Regions from separate parts of the Microbacterium betulae genome, predicted to be linked through region 2. Evidence: predicted binding sites of a transcription regulator. Region 2 holds the regulator's gene; the other holds the start of a gene.
The links. The regulator HrcA, encoded in region 2, represses chaperone genes, less so after heat shock. The targets are predictions, from matches to a motif close to TTNGCACTCGNNNNNNNCGAGTGCNAA.
Positions count from the first base shown of each region.

Region 1: the regulator HrcA is predicted to act here: its motif matches at 3,755-3,781, upstream of N8K70_RS16915 (Hsp20/alpha crystallin family protein).

Region 1 is NZ_CP118157.1:3,593,596-3,602,949, reverse strand. Features, by position in the region: gene N8K70_RS16930 (LacI family DNA-binding transcriptional regulator) at 1-774, opposite strand, end outside; gene galT (galactose-1-phosphate uridylyltransferase) at 862-2,010, shown strand; gene galK (galactokinase) at 2,007-3,206, shown strand; gene N8K70_RS16915 (Hsp20/alpha crystallin family protein) at 3,256-3,690, opposite strand; gene N8K70_RS16910 (DUF7059 domain-containing protein) at 3,968-5,491, shown strand; gene N8K70_RS16905 (SH3 domain-containing protein) at 5,575-5,928, opposite strand; gene N8K70_RS16900 (zinc-dependent alcohol dehydrogenase family protein) at 5,925-6,980, opposite strand; gene N8K70_RS16895 (CCA tRNA nucleotidyltransferase) at 7,238-8,665, shown strand; gene N8K70_RS16890 (glycosyltransferase) at 8,776-9,354, shown strand, end outside.
Region 2 is NZ_CP118157.1:1,793,101-1,802,454, reverse strand. Features, by position in the region: gene ybeY (rRNA maturation RNase YbeY) at 1-197, opposite strand, end outside; gene N8K70_RS08450 (PhoH family protein) at 194-1,216, opposite strand; gene N8K70_RS08445 (HIT domain-containing protein) at 1,290-1,640, opposite strand; gene N8K70_RS08440 (16S rRNA (uracil(1498)-N(3))-methyltransferase) at 1,664-2,395, opposite strand; gene dnaJ (molecular chaperone DnaJ) at 2,406-3,518, opposite strand; gene hrcA (heat-inducible transcriptional repressor HrcA) at 3,574-4,614, opposite strand; gene hemW (radical SAM family heme chaperone HemW) at 4,698-5,915, opposite strand; gene N8K70_RS08420 (DUF1990 family protein) at 5,915-6,565, opposite strand; gene lepA (translation elongation factor 4) at 6,593-8,443, opposite strand; gene N8K70_RS08410 (ExeM/NucH family extracellular endonuclease) at 8,616-9,354, shown strand, end outside.

The DNA of each region.
Region 1 (9,354 bases), 1.8 Mb from region 2:
TCCGAGCGCGTGGGCGGCGTGCAGGACGCCGAGGGCGGTCTGATCGTTGGCCGCGAACACCGCCGTCACGGCGGGGTCCGCGGCGAGGGCCTCTCCGAGGCGCCGTGCCGTCGCCGCCGTCCAGTCGCCGCGCAGCGGAGCGGGAGCCGCGATCCCGGCATCCGCCAGCGCCGCCCGCCAGCCGCGCTCGCGCTCGTCCGCAGCGAACGCGCCGCGCGGACCCGCGACGTGGTGCACGGCCGCGTGCCCGAGCGAGAGGAGGTGCGCCGTCGCGAGCGCGGCTCCCCCGGCGTGGTCGGACGAGATCGCCGTGAAGCGCTCGCTCGTCGCGGCGTCGACCGCGACGACGGGGAAGCCGGGGTCCGCCGCATCGTGGATGGTGGGCGTCGCCTCGTTGAGGACGACGGCGCCGTCGACGCCGTGATCGTTCAGCGCGCCGAAGGCGGCGTCCGCGGCGGTCCTGTCGTCGGCCTCGGAGAGCGTCACGACGAGCACGGCGTGCTCCCGCGCGGAGGCGGCCGAGGTGACGGCCTCGAGCATGCGCGTGTTCCCCACCGAGGCGAGCGTGCGCACGACGACGCCGATCGTGCCCGTCCGCCCCGTCCGCAGGGCGCGGGCCGTCCGGTTCGGCCGGTACCCGAGGGCGGCCATCGCGCTCTCGACGCGCGCGCGGGTGACGGGGTCCACGCGCGGCGAGCCGTTCGCGACGCGAGAGACGGTCTGGCCGGACACGCCGGCGAGCCGCGCGACATCGGCCGCCGAGACCTGCGCCATGACGCCTCCCTTCCTCCTGCGTCCACTTTGCACTAGCATCCATGTTGACGTCAACACGCGCGATATGGCGCACGAACGGAGGACGAGATGGAGGCACCGGCGACGACGCTGGGCGCCGGGGTCGTGAAGCGGGCCGCACGCCTGGCCGACGGCCGTGAGCTCATCTACTACGACGACCCGGGCACGACGCTGCCGGCGGAGCGCCGCATCGACGAGCGCGCGCTCGCACCCCGGCCGGAGACCGCGACCATGCGCCGCGACGTGCTGACGGGCGACTGGATCTCGATGGCGGCCGCCCGGCAGAACCGGGCGTTCCTCCCGCCCGCCGAGCTCGACCCGCTCGCTCCCCAGTCGCCGGCGAACCCCTCGGAGGTGCCGAGCCTCTACGACGTCGCCGTCTTCGAGAACAGGTCGCCGTCGTTCGGCCCCGCGCTCGACCTGGCGACGGGCGACGCCCCCGCCGCCGCCGACCCGCCCCTCGGCCCCGACGACCTCGACACCCCCGGCCTCGGCCGCAGCCGCACCTCGGTGGGGCGCTGCGAGGTCGTCTGCTTCAGCCCCGAGCGCACGGGCTCGTTCGGCACGCAGTCGGTGACCCGCGCCCGGACGGTCATCGAGGCGTGGGCCGACCGCACGGCCGCGCTGGCGGCGCTGCCGGGCATCCGCCAGGTGTTCCCCTTCGAGAACCGCGGCGAGCAGATCGGCGTCACCCTGCACCATCCGCACGGCCAGATCTACGCGTACCCCTACGTCACCCCGCGGACGAGGCTGCTGCTGCAGGCGATCGAGCGGGAGGGCGCGGACCTCTTCGAGCGCATCGTCGCGTTCGAGGAGCAGGGGCCGCGCGTCGTCCTCGAGGCGGATCACTGGATCGCCTACGTGCCCTTCGCCGCACGCTGGCCCGTCGAGGTGCATCTCGCTCCGCGTCGGCACGCGCCCGACTTCACGGCGCTGACCGACCCGGAGCGCGACGAGCTCGCCACGGTGTACCTGAGGCTCCTGCAGGGCGTCGACCGCCTGTACGACACTCCCACCCCCTACATCGCGGCCTGGCATCAGGCGCCGGTCGACGTGGCGCGCGACTCCGCCCGTCTGCACCTCCAGCTCACGTCGCCTCGTCGGGCGGCGGACAAGCTCAAGTACCTCGCCGGATCGGAGTCCGCCATGGGGGCGTGGATCGGCGACATCCCGCCGGAGCAGGCGGCGGCGCGTCTGCGCGAGGCGGTGGGCGCATGACCGGGGCGCAGCGGCAGGCCGTCGCGCTCTTCGCCGAGCTGACGGGACACGACGCCGACGGCGTCTGGTCGGCCCCGGGCCGGGCGAACCTCATCGGCGAGCACACCGACTACAACGAGGGCTTCGTGCTGCCCTTCGCGATCGAGCACCGGACGTATGCCGCTGCCGGTATGCGCTCGGACGGCACCGTCCGCGTGGTGTCGACCTTCGACGGCGAGCCGTTCTCCCTGGCGGTGTCGGCCCTCGCCGAGACGTTCGACGGTGCGCGGGGGCGCGCCGTCGCGAGCGGCGCCGTGCCGGAGTGGGCCGCCTATCCCCTCGGGATCGCGTGGGCCGCGCTCGCCGCGACCGGTCGCGACGCCGCGGACGTCCCGGGCGTCGACATCGCGTTCGCCTCGGACGTCCCGGTCGGCGCGGGCTTGTCGTCGTCGGCCGCGATCGAGGGCGCCGCCGCCTCGGCGCTGAACGACCTGTGGTCGCTGGATCTCGGCGGCCTCGCGATCGCGAAGCTCGGCCGCACCGCGGAGAACGACGCCGTCGGAGCCCCGACGGGCATCATGGACCAGGTCTCGTCGACGCTCGGCCGCGTCGACGCGGCGACCTTCCTCGACTGCCGCACCCTCGAGACGGCGTCCGTCGACCTCGGCCTCGCTCGCGAGGGCCTCGCGCTCGTCGTGATCGACACGCAGGTGTCGCACGCCCACTCCACCGGCGGGTACCGCGACCGGCGTGCCTCGTGCGAGAAGGGCGCAGCCGGCATGGGCGTCCCCTCGCTCCGCGACCTGACGATCGTGGACCTCGATCGCGCCGAGCGGGTCCTCGACGACGTGACGTTCCGCCGCGTGCGGCACATCGTGACGGAGAACCAGCGGGTGCTCGACACGGTGGAGACGCTGCGGACGGCCGGCCCCCGCGGGGTCGGAGGCCTGCTCGTCGCGTCGCACGTGTCCATGCGCGACGACTTCGAGATCTCGACCGCCGAACTCGACGCCGCCATTGACGCGGCGCTCGCCGTGGGAGCGATCGGCGCGCGGATGACCGGCGGCGGGTTCGGCGGCGCGGCGCTCGCGCTCGTCGAGACCGGCAGGGTCGACGACGTCGCGGAGGCGGCGGGCCGCGCGTTCGCGGCCCGGGGGTTCGCGGCTCCGCACACGTTCACGGTGACGCCGTCGGAGGGCGCCCGCCGGGACGCGTGAGAAGGGGGCGGGCGTCCTCCGACGCCCGCCCCCTGTCGCCCGTCCGCGGTCAGGACGTGAGCGCGGGTCCGACGGTCTCGGCTCCCTGGACGGTGTGCTGCACCTCGACCTTGCGCGGCTTCGCCTTCTCGCTGATCGGGATGATGACGCTCAGCACGCCGTTCTCGTAGCTCGCCGAGATGCCCTCGGTGTCGATGCCCTGGCCGAGGTTGAGCTGGCGCAGGAACGAGCCCGAGGAGCGCTCGCGGGTGATCCACTTGACGCCGTCGGCGCTGCGGGTCGTGCGCTCGGCGCGGATGGTCAGCAGCTGTCCGTCGACGTCGATGTCGACGCTGCCCGGATCGATGCCGGGCAGGTCGGCGCTCAGGACGTAATGGTCCCCGTCGCGGTACAGGTCCATCGGCACGAGCCGCGGTCCCTGTCGGTCGAGGAGCTGTTCGGCCACACGGTCGAACTCACGGAACGGGTCGAAGAACATTGCCATGATGATCGTCCTCCTTGTGTTCGGCGCTGTTCGAATACTTGAGCCTCATCGGCTCAAGTTCAGATTAGCACTCTCAAGGGGAGAGTGCTAAAAGCTCGCTTCGAGCTTCCTGAGAGGACGCTCGAAAGGCGTCTTCTTCGCGCCCTCGGGCGCCTCGCGTTCGAATGACGAAATCGACCCGGTTCAGCGGCCGAAGTGGGCGGAATTCGTCATTCGAACACCGGAGGAGGGGCGCGGACGGTGCGGCCGAGCTCTGCGCACGGGGTTGAATGGACGGGTGACGCCGAACCCGGACCCCGCCCTCTGCCGTGGTCTCGCCGCCGATCTCGCGGCGGCGCGCTTCCGCTCCGAGGCGCTGCGAGCGATGTGGGGCGTCGAGGCCGACGATGCGATCGGCCGCAGCCTGCGTGCTCCGGCGCTCCGCGCCATCCGCCACCGGGACGACCTGCTCGCCGTGCTCGCGCGCCTGCTGATCTTCGGGGTGGCGCAGCCCCGACGCGACGTCGACGCCGCGCTCCCCCGCACGGGGGCGGCCGGTCTCGCATCCCTCGGGCTCGCCGCGGTCGAGGGCGGGACGGTCACTCCGCTCGCCATCCTGCGACCGCAGTCCTTCCACGACGACCGCGGCCCCGGCGAATGGCTCGTCGCGAGCGACCTCGACGAGATCGCGCTCGGGGGAGGCGCGCTCGCCGAGGACCACGTGCTCGGCGTGGGCGGCGCCTCGCTCACCCTCGCGGGCCTGCAGCTCCCGACCCCGGCCGCGGCGGTGCTCGACCTCGGCACGGGCTGCGGCGTGCAGGCCCTGCGCGCCCGGCGCTACGGCGAGAGCGTGGTCGCGACGGACGTCTCGCGGCGCGCCCTGCGCTTCGCCGAGCTCAACGCGGCCCTGAACGGCGTCGAGGCGATCGAGACGCGCGAGGGATCGCTCTTCGAGCCGGTGCGGGGCGAGACGTTCGACCGCATCGTGTCGAATCCTCCCTTCGTCATCACGCCGCGCGCGAAGGGCGTGCCCGCGTACGAGTACCGCGACGGCGGACTCGTCGGCGACGCCCTCGTGCAGCAGGTCGTGACCGGGGTCGGCGGGCACCTGAAGCCCGGCGGCGTCGCGCAGTTCCTCGGGAACTGGGAGACGAAGAACGGCCTCGCGGGCCTCGACCGGGTGCGTGCCTGGGTGGAGGCCTCGGACGCCCCGCTGGACGCATGGATCGTCGAGCGGGAGCAGCTCGACCCCGTCGCGTACGCCGAGATGTGGATCCGCGACGGCGGCACGTCACCGGGCAGCGCCGCGCACGATGCGCTGCTGGACGCCTGGCTGGACGACTTCGCCGACCGCGGCGTCACGGCGATCGGCTTCGGGTACGTGCTGCTCCGCCGTGCGGAAGGCGCCCCGACGCTCGCGCGCTACGAGAGCGTGTCCCAGCCCATCCCGTCGGAGGGCGGCCTCGGCGCGCACCTGGCCGCCGCGCTGGCCGCGCACGATCGCGTGGCCGGGCTCGACGAGGCGGGCCTGCTCGCGGCGCACCTGAAGGCCGCGCCCGACGTCACGGAGGCGCGGCACCACCTTCCCGGGGCCGCCGACCCGAGCGTCATCGAGCTGCGGCAGGGCGGGGGCTTCGGGCGCTCGGCGCCGGCCGACCCCGCGCTCGCGGCGCTCGTCGGGGCCTGCGACGGCGAGCTCTCGATCGGGCAGATCGTCGGAGCGATCGCGCAGCTCATGGAGGTCGACGAGCGCACGCTCCGCTCCGGGCTGCTCCCCGCCGTCCGCGAGCTCCTCGTCGACGGGTTCCTCGCGTTCGTCTGAGCGGCGCCCGTCCCGCGCCCACGCCGTCCGCGAGACTCCGGCCGATCCGCTCGCCGCGGGGGAGCGAGGCGCCGCCGTGCCGGTCAGAGCACGTGCAGCACCCGGTGCGGGACCCATCCCTCTCGGCCCGCGGCGTCGCGGCACCACGCCCATCCGCTCGCGTCGTCGTCGGCGACGATCTCGACGACGACGCCCGAGCGCGCCGGCAGCTCGGTCGTGTCGTAGGCCTCGACCACGCGCGCCTCGGGCCGTGCGCCGTCGAGGTGCCGCGACGGGACCCATCCCTCGCCGCCTTCCGCACGCACGAGGACGAACGCCGGCCACTCCGCGTCTCGGTCGCCGACCCGCACGGTCTTGCCGGCGCGGACGCGCAGGGGCGCGCGTGCGGGGATCTCGTGATCGGCCGTCAGACGCGCCGACGCGCCGGGCACGCTCATGGCCGCAGGAGCGTCTTGATCGCGCGGCGCTCGTCCATCGCGGCATAGGCCTCGGCGACGTCGGCGAGCGGCAGCTCGAGGTCGAAGACGCGGCCCGGGTCGATCGTGCGGTCGAGCACCTCGGGCAGGAGGGCCTCCGCGTAGTTGCGCACGGGAGCGACGCCGCCGCGCACGCCGACGTTGGTCGAGAACATCCGCCGCACGGGCAGCTCGGGCTCTCCGTGGGGGACGCCGACGAAGCCGACCTGTCCGCCGGGGCGCGCGGAGCGGAGGGCCTGATCCATCGACTCCTTCGTCCCGACGCACTCCAGCACGGCGTCGGGGCCGATCCCGTCGAAGAGGTCCTTCACGGCGGCGACGCCCTCCACGCCGCGCTCGGCGACGACGTCCGTCGCGCCGAACTCGCGGGCGAGGGCCTGGCGCGGCGCGTGGCGCGACATCGCGACGATCCGTCCGGCTCCGAGGCGCGTCGAGGCCAGGACGCCCGACAGGCCCACGGCGCCGTCGCCCACCACGACGACCGTCGAGCCCGCCGTCACGCCCGCCGACACCGCGGCGTGGTGGCCCGTGAGGAAGACGTCCGACAGCGTCAGCAGGCCGGGGACGAGATCGTCGGACGGCGCTCCGCCCGGCACGACGGTGAGGGTGCCGTCGGCGTGCGGCACGCGCACGTACTCGCCCTGGCCGCCGTCGACGGGATGGCCCCAGTGGTCCTCGCCGCCCCAGTCGCCCTTCTCGAGGCACGACGTGCTGAAGCCGTTGCGGCAGTTCGCGCACGTCATGTCGCAGTCGTAGAAGGGCGCGATGACGAAGTCGCCGACCTTCACGCGCGCGACGCCGTCCGCGACCTCCTCGACGATGCCCACGAACTCGTGCCCGATGGGACGCGGGACCTTCGCGGAGGACGCGATGCCGCGGTAGTGCCACAGGTCGGAGCCGCACACGCACGACGCGACGACGCGCACGATGGCGTCCTGCCCCGACACGAGCCGGGGGTCGGGGACCTCTTCGAGCCGGATGTCCTTCTCGCCGTGGATGATCGTCGCGCGCATGCCGTCGAGCCTACGGCGGCGACCTCGGAGACCGGTGCCCGCGCATCCGGTCTGCGCTGAGCAGCGAGAATCCATCCGTGCCGTGAGAATCCCGGTGGCGGCCGTATTCTCGTCGCGCACATGGATTCTCGCTGGACGGACGGTGGCAGTCAGAGTGTGCACTGGGTGGACGGCGGGCGGGTGGACGGCGGGCGGGTGCCGGGATGCGGACGTGCGGGCCGGATGAGCCCCGACGGGCGCCGACTACCCTGGAAACCATGCTCAACATGGCCGCCGGACTCGCACGCCTCGGCGACCTCGCGACATCACCCGTCGTCGCGACGCTCGCTCGCGCGTTCGCCGATGCGGGGCACGACCTCGCCGTCGTCGGCGGTCCCGTCCGCGATGCGCTGCTGGGGCGTGCCACGCACGACCTCGACTTCACGACGGACGCGAGGCCCGACGACATCCTCCGGATCGTCACGCCGATCTCCTCGGCGCAGTGGGACATCGGGCGCGCCTTCGGCACGATCGGCGCGCGCGTCAAGGGCGAGCAGGTCGAGATCACGACATACCGCGCCGACAGCTATGACGGCGCGACGCGCAAGCCCACCGTGGAGTTCGGCGACACGCTCGAGTCCGACCTCGCCCGACGCGACTTCACGGTCAACGCCATGGCGCTGCGGGTGCCCGCCGTGACGCTCGTCGACCCTGCGGGCGGCGTCGAGGACCTCCTCGCGGGCGTCCTGCGCACGCCGATCGATCCGCGCGTGAGCTTCGGCGACGACCCGCTCAGGATGCTCCGCGCCGCCCGCTTCTCCTCGCAGCTCGGCTTCGACATCGAAGGCGGCACGCTCGCGGCGATCGGAGACCTGCGCGAGACGCTCAGGATCGTCAGCCCCGAGCGCATCCGGGCCGAGCTCACGCGCCTGCTGCAGACCGACGACCCCGTTCGGGGCATCCGCGTCCTCGTCGAGTCCCGGCTCGTCGAGGAGTTCCTGCCCGAGATCCCGGCGCTGCGGCTCGAGGTCGACGAGCACCACCACCACAAGGACGTCTACGAGCACTCCCTCACGGTCCTGACGCAGGCGATCGAGCACGAGCGGCTCCGCCGTCCGGATGCCGCGCCCGACGTGCCGCTGCGCCTCGCGGCGCTCCTCCACGACATCGGCAAGCCGCGCACGCGGAAGCTCGAGCCCGGCGGCGCCGTGACGTTCCACCACCACGACCTCGTGGGGGCGCGGATGGCCCGCAAGCGCCTGCAGGCGCTGCGGTACGACGGCGACACGATCGGCTCCGTGACGACCCTCATCGAGCTGCACCTCCGTTTCTTCGGCTACGCCGAGGGCGCGTGGACCGACTCGGCCGTCCGCCGCTACGTGCGCGACGCCGGCGACGAGATCGAGCGCCTGCACATCCTCACGCGAGCGGACGTCACGACGCGAAACCGTCGCAAGGCGGCTCGTCTCGCGGGTGCCTACGACGACATCGAGGCCCGCATCGCGACGCTCCGCGAGCAGGAGCAGCTCGAGGCCATCCGCCCCGACCTCGACGGCAACCGCATCCAGGAGATCCTGGGCATCCCCCCGGGGCCGGCGGTCGGCAAGGCCTACCGGTTCCTCCTCGAGCTGCGTCTCGACGAGGGCGTGCTGGGCGCGGAGGAGGCCGAGCAGCGCCTGCGGGCCTGGTGGGCCGAGCAGGACTGACGCGGCAGGGGCCCGGCACGCCTCACAGACGCCTCCCACGTCGTGGAATAGTCTCGGGGGAGAACTCCCCCGCCGCTCGGCGCCGCCACGAACAGCACTGCGAGGCATCCGTGACCACCCCCGCGCCCGACGCATCGCCCTCCCGGGCATCATCCGGCGAGCGGCCGCTCACCGTCCTGCTGGGCTGTGACACGTTCTCCCCCGACATCAACGGAGCGGCCCGGTTCGCCGAGCGACTCGCGGCGGGGCTCGTCCAGCGCGGCCACGACGTGCACGTGAGCGCGCCGAACACGAGATGGAGGCGGACCGCACCGCGCACGGAGGTCATCGAGGGCGAGTCGCTGACGATGCACCGGTTGCCGTCGGTCCGGCTGCCGTGGCACGAGTGGCTGCGGTTCGTCTGGCCGTGGCGCTCCAAGCACTACGCGCGCCAGGTGCTCGACGCCGTCAACCCCGACGTCGTGCACATCCAGTCGCACATCGTCATCGGCCGCGGCCTCGCCCGCGAGGCCCGTCGGCGCGGGATCCCGGTCATCGCGACGAACCACGTGATGCCGGAGAACATCCTCGACTCCACGCGCCTGCCCGAGGCGCTCAACCGGGTCCTCCTCACGCTCGCATGGGCCGACGCCAAGCGCACGTTCGATCTCACCGCCGCCGTGACGACGCCCACGCGGAGGGCCGCCGAC
Region 2 (9,354 bases):
GGGAAGCTCAGGACGTCCGTCGGGCCCGGCTCGTCCATCCACTGCACGTGCAGGGCCTCCATGGCGCCCTCGTCGACGAGGACGATCGCGACCTCGGAGTCGGGGCTCACGTGGAGCTGGGCGAGGTCGTGCTGGGCGAGACGCAGCAGGACGCTCTCGTCGACGCCGATCCCGGACTCGTTGTTGACGTCGATCATCGGATGCCTCGCTTCGGCTTGCGGTCGCGCGGACCGGGGCGCGCGGCACCACGGCGCTCCGCGCGATTGGCGAACTCATGGGCCTCGTCGAGCTCGGCGCGACGCGCCGTGCGCTTCTCGTCGTACGCGCTGTAGGCGTCGACGATGCGGCCGACGAGCGTGTGGCGCACGACGTCCTCGCTCGTCAGCCGCGCGAAGTGGATGTCGTCGACCCCGTCGAGGATGCGCGTCACGAGCCGCAGCCCCGACGTGCCGCCGGGGAGGTCGACCTGCGTGATGTCGCCCGTGACGACCATCCGCGTGCCGAAGCCGAGACGGGTGAGGAACATCTTCATCTGCTCGGGCGTGGTGTTCTGCGCCTCGTCGAGCACGACGAAGGAGTCGTTCAGGGTACGGCCGCGCATGTAGGCGAGGGGGGCGACCTCGATCGTGCCGCTCGCCATGAGCTTGGGCACCGCCTCGGGGTCCATCATCTCGTTGAGGGCGTCGTACAGCGGGCGCAGGTACGGGTCGATCTTGTCCGTGAGCGTCCCGGGCAGGAACCCCAGCCGCTCCCCCGCCTCGACGGCCGGACGCGTGAGGATGATGCGGTTGACCTCGCGTCGCTGCAGCGCCTGGACGGCCTTCGCCATCGCGAGATAGGTCTTCCCCGTACCGGCGGGACCGATGCCGAACACGATGGTGCTCTCGTCGATGGCGTCGACGTACTGCTTCTGGCCGAGCGTCTTGGGGCGGATGATCCTGCCGCGCGTGGAGAGGATCGCCTCGCCCAGCACCTCGCTCGGGCGCGGTCCGCCCTGCTCGAGGATCCGGTTCGACGTCGCGATGTCGGAGGGGCCGAGGTCGTGGCCGTCGCGCGTCAGCTGCAGGAGCTCGTCGACGAGGGCGCGAGCCGCACGGACCGACGCGGCGACGCCCGTGAGGGTGATCTCGTTCCCGCGAACGTGCACGTCGACCGCGGGATGCTCCTTCTCGACCATCCGCAGCAGACGATCCTGCGGTCCGAGCAGGCGCACCATCGCGACGCCGTCGGCGAGGACCGTCTGCGTGACGACGTCGTCCGCCGACGCGGGGCCCGTGGGGCTTGTGGGGTCAGTTGCCAACGAGGCTCTTCTCCTGGAGGTCTCCGGCGAGCACGTGCGCATGCACGTGGAACACGGTCTGGCCCGCGTCTGCGCCGGTGTTGAAGATCAGTCGGAACTGCCCGCCCGCGCGCTCGTCGGCGAGCCCCTGGGCCACCGCGACCACCTCGGCGAGCAGATCGGGGTCGCCGGCTGCGAGCTCGGCGACGTCGCGGTAATCCTCCGTCTTGGGGATGACGAGCAGGTGCAGCGGCGCCCGCGGGCTGATGTCGGTGATCGCGAAGACCCTGTCGGTCTCCGCGACGATGTCGCCCGGGATGTCGCCCCGCAGGATGCGCGTGAAGATCGACGGCTCGCTCATGGGTTCGAGTCTAACGACCAGGGCTACCAGCGCCCCAGCCCGGCGTTGACGACGGCGAGCGCCGCGGGGCCCGCGGTGGACGTGCGGAGGATCGTCGCCCCCAGGCGCACCCGCTCGGCTCCCGCCTGCGCGAGACGGTCGAGCTCCTCGGGGGCGATGCCGCCCTCCGGCCCCACCACGAGGACGACGTCGCGCGCGTCCGTGAAGGAGACCTCGGTGAGCGCGGTGTCCGCGGTCGGGTCCAGCACGAGCATCCGCGCCTGCGCCGCACGCTGCGCGAGCGCAGCGATCGCCTCGACGGGAGCGACCTCGGCGATCCACGCCCGATGGGCCTGCTTGGCCGCCTCGCGCACGATCGCGGCCCAGCGCGCACGGCCCTTCTCGGCCTTGGCGCCCTCCCAGCGTGAGACGCTCCGCGCGGCCTGCCAGGGAACGACGCCGTCGACGCCGAGCTCCGTGGCCGCCTGCACCGCGAGCTCGTCCCTGTCGCCCTTCGCGAGCGCCTGGACGAGGACGAGACGGGGACGCGGTGCCGGGACGTCCTCCCGCGCCGTGATCCGCACGACCACGCGGTCCCGTTCGACCGACTCGCACGTGCCCGTGATCCACGCGCCCCGCCCGTCCGTCACCGTCACGCCCTCGCCGGCGCGCACGCGGCGCACCGCTGCGGCGTGGTGCGCCTCGGATCCGCCGAGCTCGATCGCGTCGCCGACGGCCGCCTCTGCGGCGGAGGGGTCGTGGAAGTGCAGCGCCATGGCCCGCCCCTCAGCCGCGGAACCTGTCGCGGAGCTTCGAGAACAGTCCCTGCTGGAACTCCGCCAGTCGCGGCGACGGGGCCTTCGTGCGCCTGGCCAGCTCCTCGAGGAGCTCGCGGGTCTTGTGATCGACCTTCGTCGGCGTGACCACCTGCACTCCGACACGCAGATCGCCGCGACGCGAGGAGCGGAGGCCGGTGATGCCGCGATCCCTGACCGTGAGGATCTCGCCCGACTGGATCCCGGCGCGCACCTCCACCTCCACGGCGCCGTCGAGGCCGTCGATCGACGTGGTCGTCCCGAGGATCGCGTCGGTCATCGACACCTCGAGCGTCGCCAGCAGGTCGTCGCCGTCGCGGCTGAAGACGGGGTGCGGGGCGACGGTGACCTCGACGTACAGGTCGCCGTTGGGGCCGCCCGCCTGCCCCACCTCGCCGGAGCCGGGCAGCTGCAGCCGCAGACCGGTCTCGACGCCGGCGGGGATGTCGAGGGAGACCGTGCGGCGCGATCGCACCCTGCCCTGCCCGTGGCACGTCGTGCAGGGCTGCGGGATGACCGTGCCGTAGCCCTGGCACGTGCCGCAGGGCTGGCTCGTCACCATGTTGCCGAGAAGGCTCCGCACCTGACGCTGGACGTGGCCCGTGCCGCGGCAGATGTCGCACGTCTGCGGGCTCGTCCCGGGCTGACAGCACGAGCCCTGGCACGTCTCGCACAGCACGGCGGTGTCGACCTCGATGTCGCGGTGGGTCCCGAAGACGACGTCGCCCAGGTCGAGCGTGACGCGGACGAGAGCGTCCTGGCCGCGCTCCCGGCGGGACCGCGGCCTGCCGCTGCGCCCGCCTCCGCCTCCGGCCGCGCCGAAGAAGGTCTCGAAGATGTCGCCGAAGCCGCCGAAGCCCGCTCCTCCGAACGGGGACTCGTCCCCGCCCATGTCGTATCGGCGCCGCTGCTCGGGATCGCTCAGCACGTCGTACGCGTGCGTGACCGACTTGAACTCCTCCGCCGCCTCCGGCGCGGGGTTCACGTCGGGGTGCAGCCGGCGCGCCAATCGGCGGTACGCCTTCTTGATGTCCTCCTGCGAAGCGTCCTTCGACACACCGAGGGTCTCGTAGTGATCAGCCACGTCAGCCTTCCTGCGGACGCCGTGCGTCCGTGCCGTGATCCGTCCGGACGGTGCCTCAGCGCCGTCCCTCGTCTTCGTCCAGCAGCCTCGTGAGGTACCGGGCGACCGCCCGTACCGCCGCGAGGTTGCGCGGATAGTCCATACGGGTGGGGCCCATGAGCCCGATGCGCGCGGCCCCGACCGCCGAGTCGTACTCGCTCGCCACGATCGACGCCTCCGCGAGCCCGAACGCGGCGTTCTCCCGTCCGATGCTCGCCGACAGGCCCTGGCCGTCCGCGACCATCTCGCTCATCAGCCGCAGCAGCGTGACCTGCTCCTCGATCGCCTCGAGGAGCGGGTGGATGCTCCCGCGGAAGTCCTGCTCCCGCTTCGCGAGCGTCGCCGACCCCGCCATCATGAGCCGATTCTGGCGGAACTCGTCGAGCTCCTCCGACGCGGCGACGGCCACCGCGTGCAGCGCCGCCTCCGCGGGGGTGAGGTGCACGCTCGCCGCGGTGCGCGCGAGGGACAGCTGCTCGGCGGCCTCGGCCACCGAACGCCCTGTGAGGCGCGGGATCAGGCGTGCGCCGACCGCCGCCACGCCGGCCTCGTCGAGGGGCTGGGGCAGGATCGTGATGCGCTGCGAGACGCGACCGGTGTCGGTGACGATGATGACGAGCAGCCGGTGCGGATCGAGCGGCACGAGCTGGACATGGGTGACGTTCGCCCGGGAGAACGAGGGGTACTGCACGAGCGCGACCTGGCCGGTGAGCTGGGTCAGCAGCCGCACGGTGCGGGCGAGCAGCTCGTCGAGGTCGGCGGGGTCGCCGAGGAACGCGGTGATCGCGGCGCGCTGAGCCGAGGAGAGCGGGCGCAGCTCCGCGAGATGGTCGACGAACACCCGGTACCCCTTGTCGGTCGGGACGCGGCCCGACGAGGTGTGCGGCTGGGCGATGAGCTCCTCGTCCTCGAGGAGCGCCATGTCGTTGCGGATGGTCGCCGCGGAGACGCCGAAGGAGTGCCGGTCGACGATCGAGCGGCTGCCGACGGGCTCATGGGTGTCGACGTAGTCCTGCACGATCGCGCGGAGGACCTGAAGGCCGCGCTCGCTGACCATGTGCGCTCCTCTCCCCTGGCACTCGACGACTCCGAGTGCCAGTCTACCGATCCGCGGCCGTCGCCGGGGCGCGCCGCGACGCGTCAGGCGGTGAGCGCGCGGACCACCGCGTCGGCGAGCAGCCTCCCCCGCAGCGTCAGCACGATCCGCCCCTTCAGCGCCGCGGCGGGCACGACGAGACCGTCCGCGATGAGGCCGGCGACCGCGCTGCGCGCCCCCGCGTCGAGGTCGTCGATCGCGAGCCCCTCGCGGATGCGGCTCCGCAGCAGCACCCGCTCCAGCGTCCGCGACTCCTCGTCCGGCCGCTCGCGGCCCGCCGCGGGAGACTCCTGCGCCGCGAGGCGCTGCGCGTAGGCGGCGGGATGCTTGACGTTCCACCAGCGCAGTCCTGCGACGTGGCTGTGGGCCCCCGGGCCGAAGCCCCACCAGTCGGCCCCCGTCCAGTAGGCGAGGTTGTGCCGCGACCGGTGGGCCTCTCCGCGCGACCAGTTGGAGACCTCGTACCAGTCGTAGCCGGCGTCGCCGAGCGCCGCATCCGCGAGCGCGTACATGTCGGCCTGCAGGTCGTCGTCGGGCGCGGGCGCCTCGCCGCGCCTGATCTGGCGGGCGAGCTTCGTGCCGTCCTCGACGATGAGCGCGTATGCGGACAGATGATCGGGATCGAGCTCGAGGGCCGCATCGAGCGAGGCCCGCCAGTCGTCGAGGGTCTCGCCCGGCGCTCCGTAGATGAGGTCCACGCTCACGTCGAGGCCGGCCGCTCGGCCCGCCTCCACGGCCGTGCGGACGTTCGACGGGGTGTGGGTGCGGTCGAGCGCGGCGAGCACGCGGGGCACGGCCGACTGCATGCCCACGGACATCCGCGTCACGCCCGCGTCGGCGAGCTCGTCGGCGACCTCCTGCGTGACCGTGTCCGGGTTCGCCTCGACCGTCACCTCCGCGCCGGGCGCGATGCCGAACGCGTCGCGGACGCCCGTCAGCATCCGTGCGAGGTCCCCGGCGGGCAGGAGGGTCGGGGTCCCGCCGCCGAAGAAGACCGTGCTGGCCGGGCGGCTCCCCGCCGCCTCCCCGAGGACCTCCCTGGCCAGCCCGACCTCCTGCAGCAGGACGTCCGCGTACTCGTCCTGGCGGGCGCCGCGCAGCTCGCCCGAGGTGTACGTGTTGAAGTCGCAGTAGCCGCAGCGGACCCGGCAGAACGGCACGTGCAGGTACACGCCGAAGTCCGTCGACGGGTCGAGCGGGAGGTCATGCGGCAGCCGCCCGTCGGCGGGAGCGGGATCGCCGACGGGAAGCGGGCCGGCCATCACGTCCCCGTGCTGAACAGCGGCGAGATCGCGCGCAGGTACGCCGCGAACAGCGCCTTGCGGCGGCGCCTCACGAGGCCGCGGAAGATCCGGTTCCCGAGCGAGACGGGGCGATCGAAGGCGCGGACGTCGAACCAGACCTCGTCGTTGTCGCGCCATTCGATCAGGAAGGACTCCTCGCCGCTCACGACCGACTCGCCCACCGTGCCGAGGGCGAAGCCGACGCGGCGCGCCTCCTCGATCACGAAGATGACGCGGAGCTCGGCGTCGGCCCGGGAGCCCCCCACCTTGCCGTGGACCGTGACGGTCGTCCCGGCTCCCACGAACGGCGTGCCGTCCGCGTCGAAGCGCTGGTCCTGGTCGGACCGGCTCGGCGCGACCGCGTTCCCCTCGTCGTCGAAGCTCACGCCCGTGTACGTCGGGCCGGGGGCAGGGCGCACATCCGTGAGCACGAGTCCGGCGCCCTTGAGCGCCCCCCACGAGAGGAGGGAGTCGACCGCCGTGCGGAACCGCTCCTCTCCGCTGCCGATCCGCCACGCGGCGGCGGCGGGGATGCTGCCCTCCGGCGGATACTGCAGCAGATCGGGCGCCTGCGTGGCCCCGACCGCTGCATAGTCGACCGTCTCGTCTCGGAAGGTCGCCCGGCGCATGGTGTCCACCCTAACCGCAGCCCCTGGCTACTTCGCGGACTTCGACTCGACGTCCCCGGACAGGGCGGCGATGAACGCCTCCTGGGGGACCTCGACGCGGCCGACCATCTTCATCCGCTTCTTGCCTTCCTTCTGCTTCTCGAGGAGCTTGCGCTTGCGGGTGATGTCGCCGCCGTAGCACTTGGCGAGCACGTCCTTGCGCATGGCGCGGATGTTCTCGCGCGCGATGACGCGCGCCCCGATCGCCGCCTGGATGGGCACCTCGAACTGCTGACGCGGGATGAGCTTGCGCAGACGCTCGGTCATCGTCGTGCCGTAGGAGTAGGCCTTCTCACGGTGCACGATGGCGCTGAAGGCGTCGACGCGGTCTCCCTGCAGCAGGATGTCGACCTTCACGAGGTCGGCCTCCTGCTGCCCCTCGGGCTCGTAGTCGAAGCTCGCATAGCCCTGGGTGCGGCTCTTGAGCTGGTCGAAGAAGTCGAACACGATCTCGGCGAGCGGCATCGTGTACTTCAGCTCGACGCGCTCCGCCGAGAGGTAGTCCATCCCCAGCATCGTCCCGCGACGGTTCTGGCACAGCTCCATGACGGTGCCGACGAACTCCTTCGGCGTGAGGATCGACGCGCGCACGATGGGCTCCGAGACCGACCCGATCTTGCCCTCGGGATACTCGCTCGGGTTCGTCACGACGATCTTCTCGCCCGTCTCCGTCGTCACCTCGTAGACGACGCTCGGAGCGGTCGTGATGAGATCGAGGCCGAACTCCCGCGAGAGCCGTTCCGTGATGATCTCCAGGTGCAGCAGGCCGAGGAACCCGCACCGGAACCCGAAGCCGAGCGCGACGGAGGTCTCCGGCTCATAGGCGAGCGAGGCGTCGGAGAGCTTGAGCTTGTCGAGCGCCTCGCGGAGGTCCGGGTAGTCGCTGGCGTCGATCGGGTACAGGCCGGAGAACACCATGGGCTTCGGGTCCGTGTATCCCGGCAGCGCGTCCGAGGCCGGCGTCCGCTGGTTCGTGACCGTGTCGCCGACCTTGGACTGCCGGACGTCCTTCACCCCCGTGATGAGATAGCCCACCTCGCCCGCCGCGAGGCCGTTCGACGGCGTGGGCTCGGGGCTCGACACGCCGATCTCGAGCAGCTCGTGCGTCGCGCGCGTCGACATCATCTGGATGCGCTCGCGCGGGGTGAGCCGGCCGTCCACCATCCTCACGTACGTGACGACCCCGCGGTACGCGTCGTAGACCGAGTCGAAGATCATGGCGCGCGCGGGCGCGTCGACGTCGCCCCTCGGGGCGGGGACCTCGCCGACGAGACGGTCGAGCAGCTCCTCGACGCCCTGGCCCGTCTTGCCCGACACGCGCAGGACGTCGTCGGGGTCGCCGCCGATGAGGTCGGCGAGCTCCTTCGCGAAGCGGTCGGGATCGGCCGCGGGCAGGTCGATCTTGTTCAGGACGGGGATGATCGCGAGATCGTTCTCGAGCGCGAGGTAGAGGTTGGCGAGCGTCTGCGCCTCGATGCCCTGGGCCGCGTCGACGAGGAGGACGGCGCCCTCGCACGCGGCGAGCGATCGCGAGACCTCGTACGTGAAGTCGACGTGACCGGGCGTGTCGATCATGTTGAGCGCGAAGGTCTCGCCGTCGAGCTGCCAGGGCAGGCGCACCGCCTGGCTCTTGACCGTGATGCCGCGCTCGCGCTCGATGTCCATCCGATCGAGGTACTGGGCGCGCATGTCGCGGTCGGACACCACCCCCGTCAGCTGCAGCATCCGGTCGGCCAGGGTCGACTTGCCGTGGTCGATGTGCGCGATGATGCAGAAGTTGCGGATGCGCTCGGGCGGCGTCGCGGCTGGCGGGAGCGGAGTCGTGGCACGGGGGGACATATCCGTCCGATTCTACGGGGCACGGCCCGGTTCCCGTGTGCGCACCGTCGAGCACGGGAGACGGCGACGATCCGTGACATCCCGGTAACCGCGTGTTCATCGTCAGCCGATGACATGGTGGGAGGGATCCGCCGCCGGCGACGCCCCTCTTCCCTCTCCGAAGGAGACCACCGTGCATCACCTCCCGCTCGCGCGTCGCGGCCGACGCGCGGTCGCCGCCGCCGCGGTGGCCGGCATCGCCGCCGCCCTCCTCGCCCCGGTCGCGGCACAGGCCGCGGTCGCGCCGGGCGCCGGCGTCCTCATCAACGAGGTGTACGGAGGCGGCGGCAACAACGGCGCCGCCTTCAGCCGCGACTTCGTCGAGATCGTCAACACCACGTCCGACGACGCGAGCCTGGACGGCTGGAGCGTGCAGTACGCATCGGCGACGGGGTCCGCCTGGCAGGTCACGCCGCTGGGCGACATCGCGCTCCCGGCCGGGGAGACGCTCGTCGTCGGCCAGGCGTACGGCGCGGACACGACGCTTCCCGACGTCGGAGCCGACGTGAGCGGCTCGATCGCGCTCAGCGCCACGCAGGGCAAGGTCGCGCTCGTGTCGAGCGCGACCGCGCTGTCGGGCGCGAGCGGGATGGCGTCCGCCGCGACCGTCGTCGACTACGTCGGGTGGGGCGCCGCGAGCGACTTCGCAGGCACGGCGGCGGCGCCCACGACGTCGAACGCGGTGTCCGTCGCCCGCGACGCGGACGGGACGAACACCGCCGACAACGGCGCGGACTTCACGACCGGCGCGCCGACGCCCGAGCCCCTCGGCGGCTCGACTCCCCCGCCCACCCCGGAGCCGACCCCCACTCCCACCGACACGCCCGTCGCATCCGCGACGATCGCCGAGATCCAGGGCACGGGCGCCACCT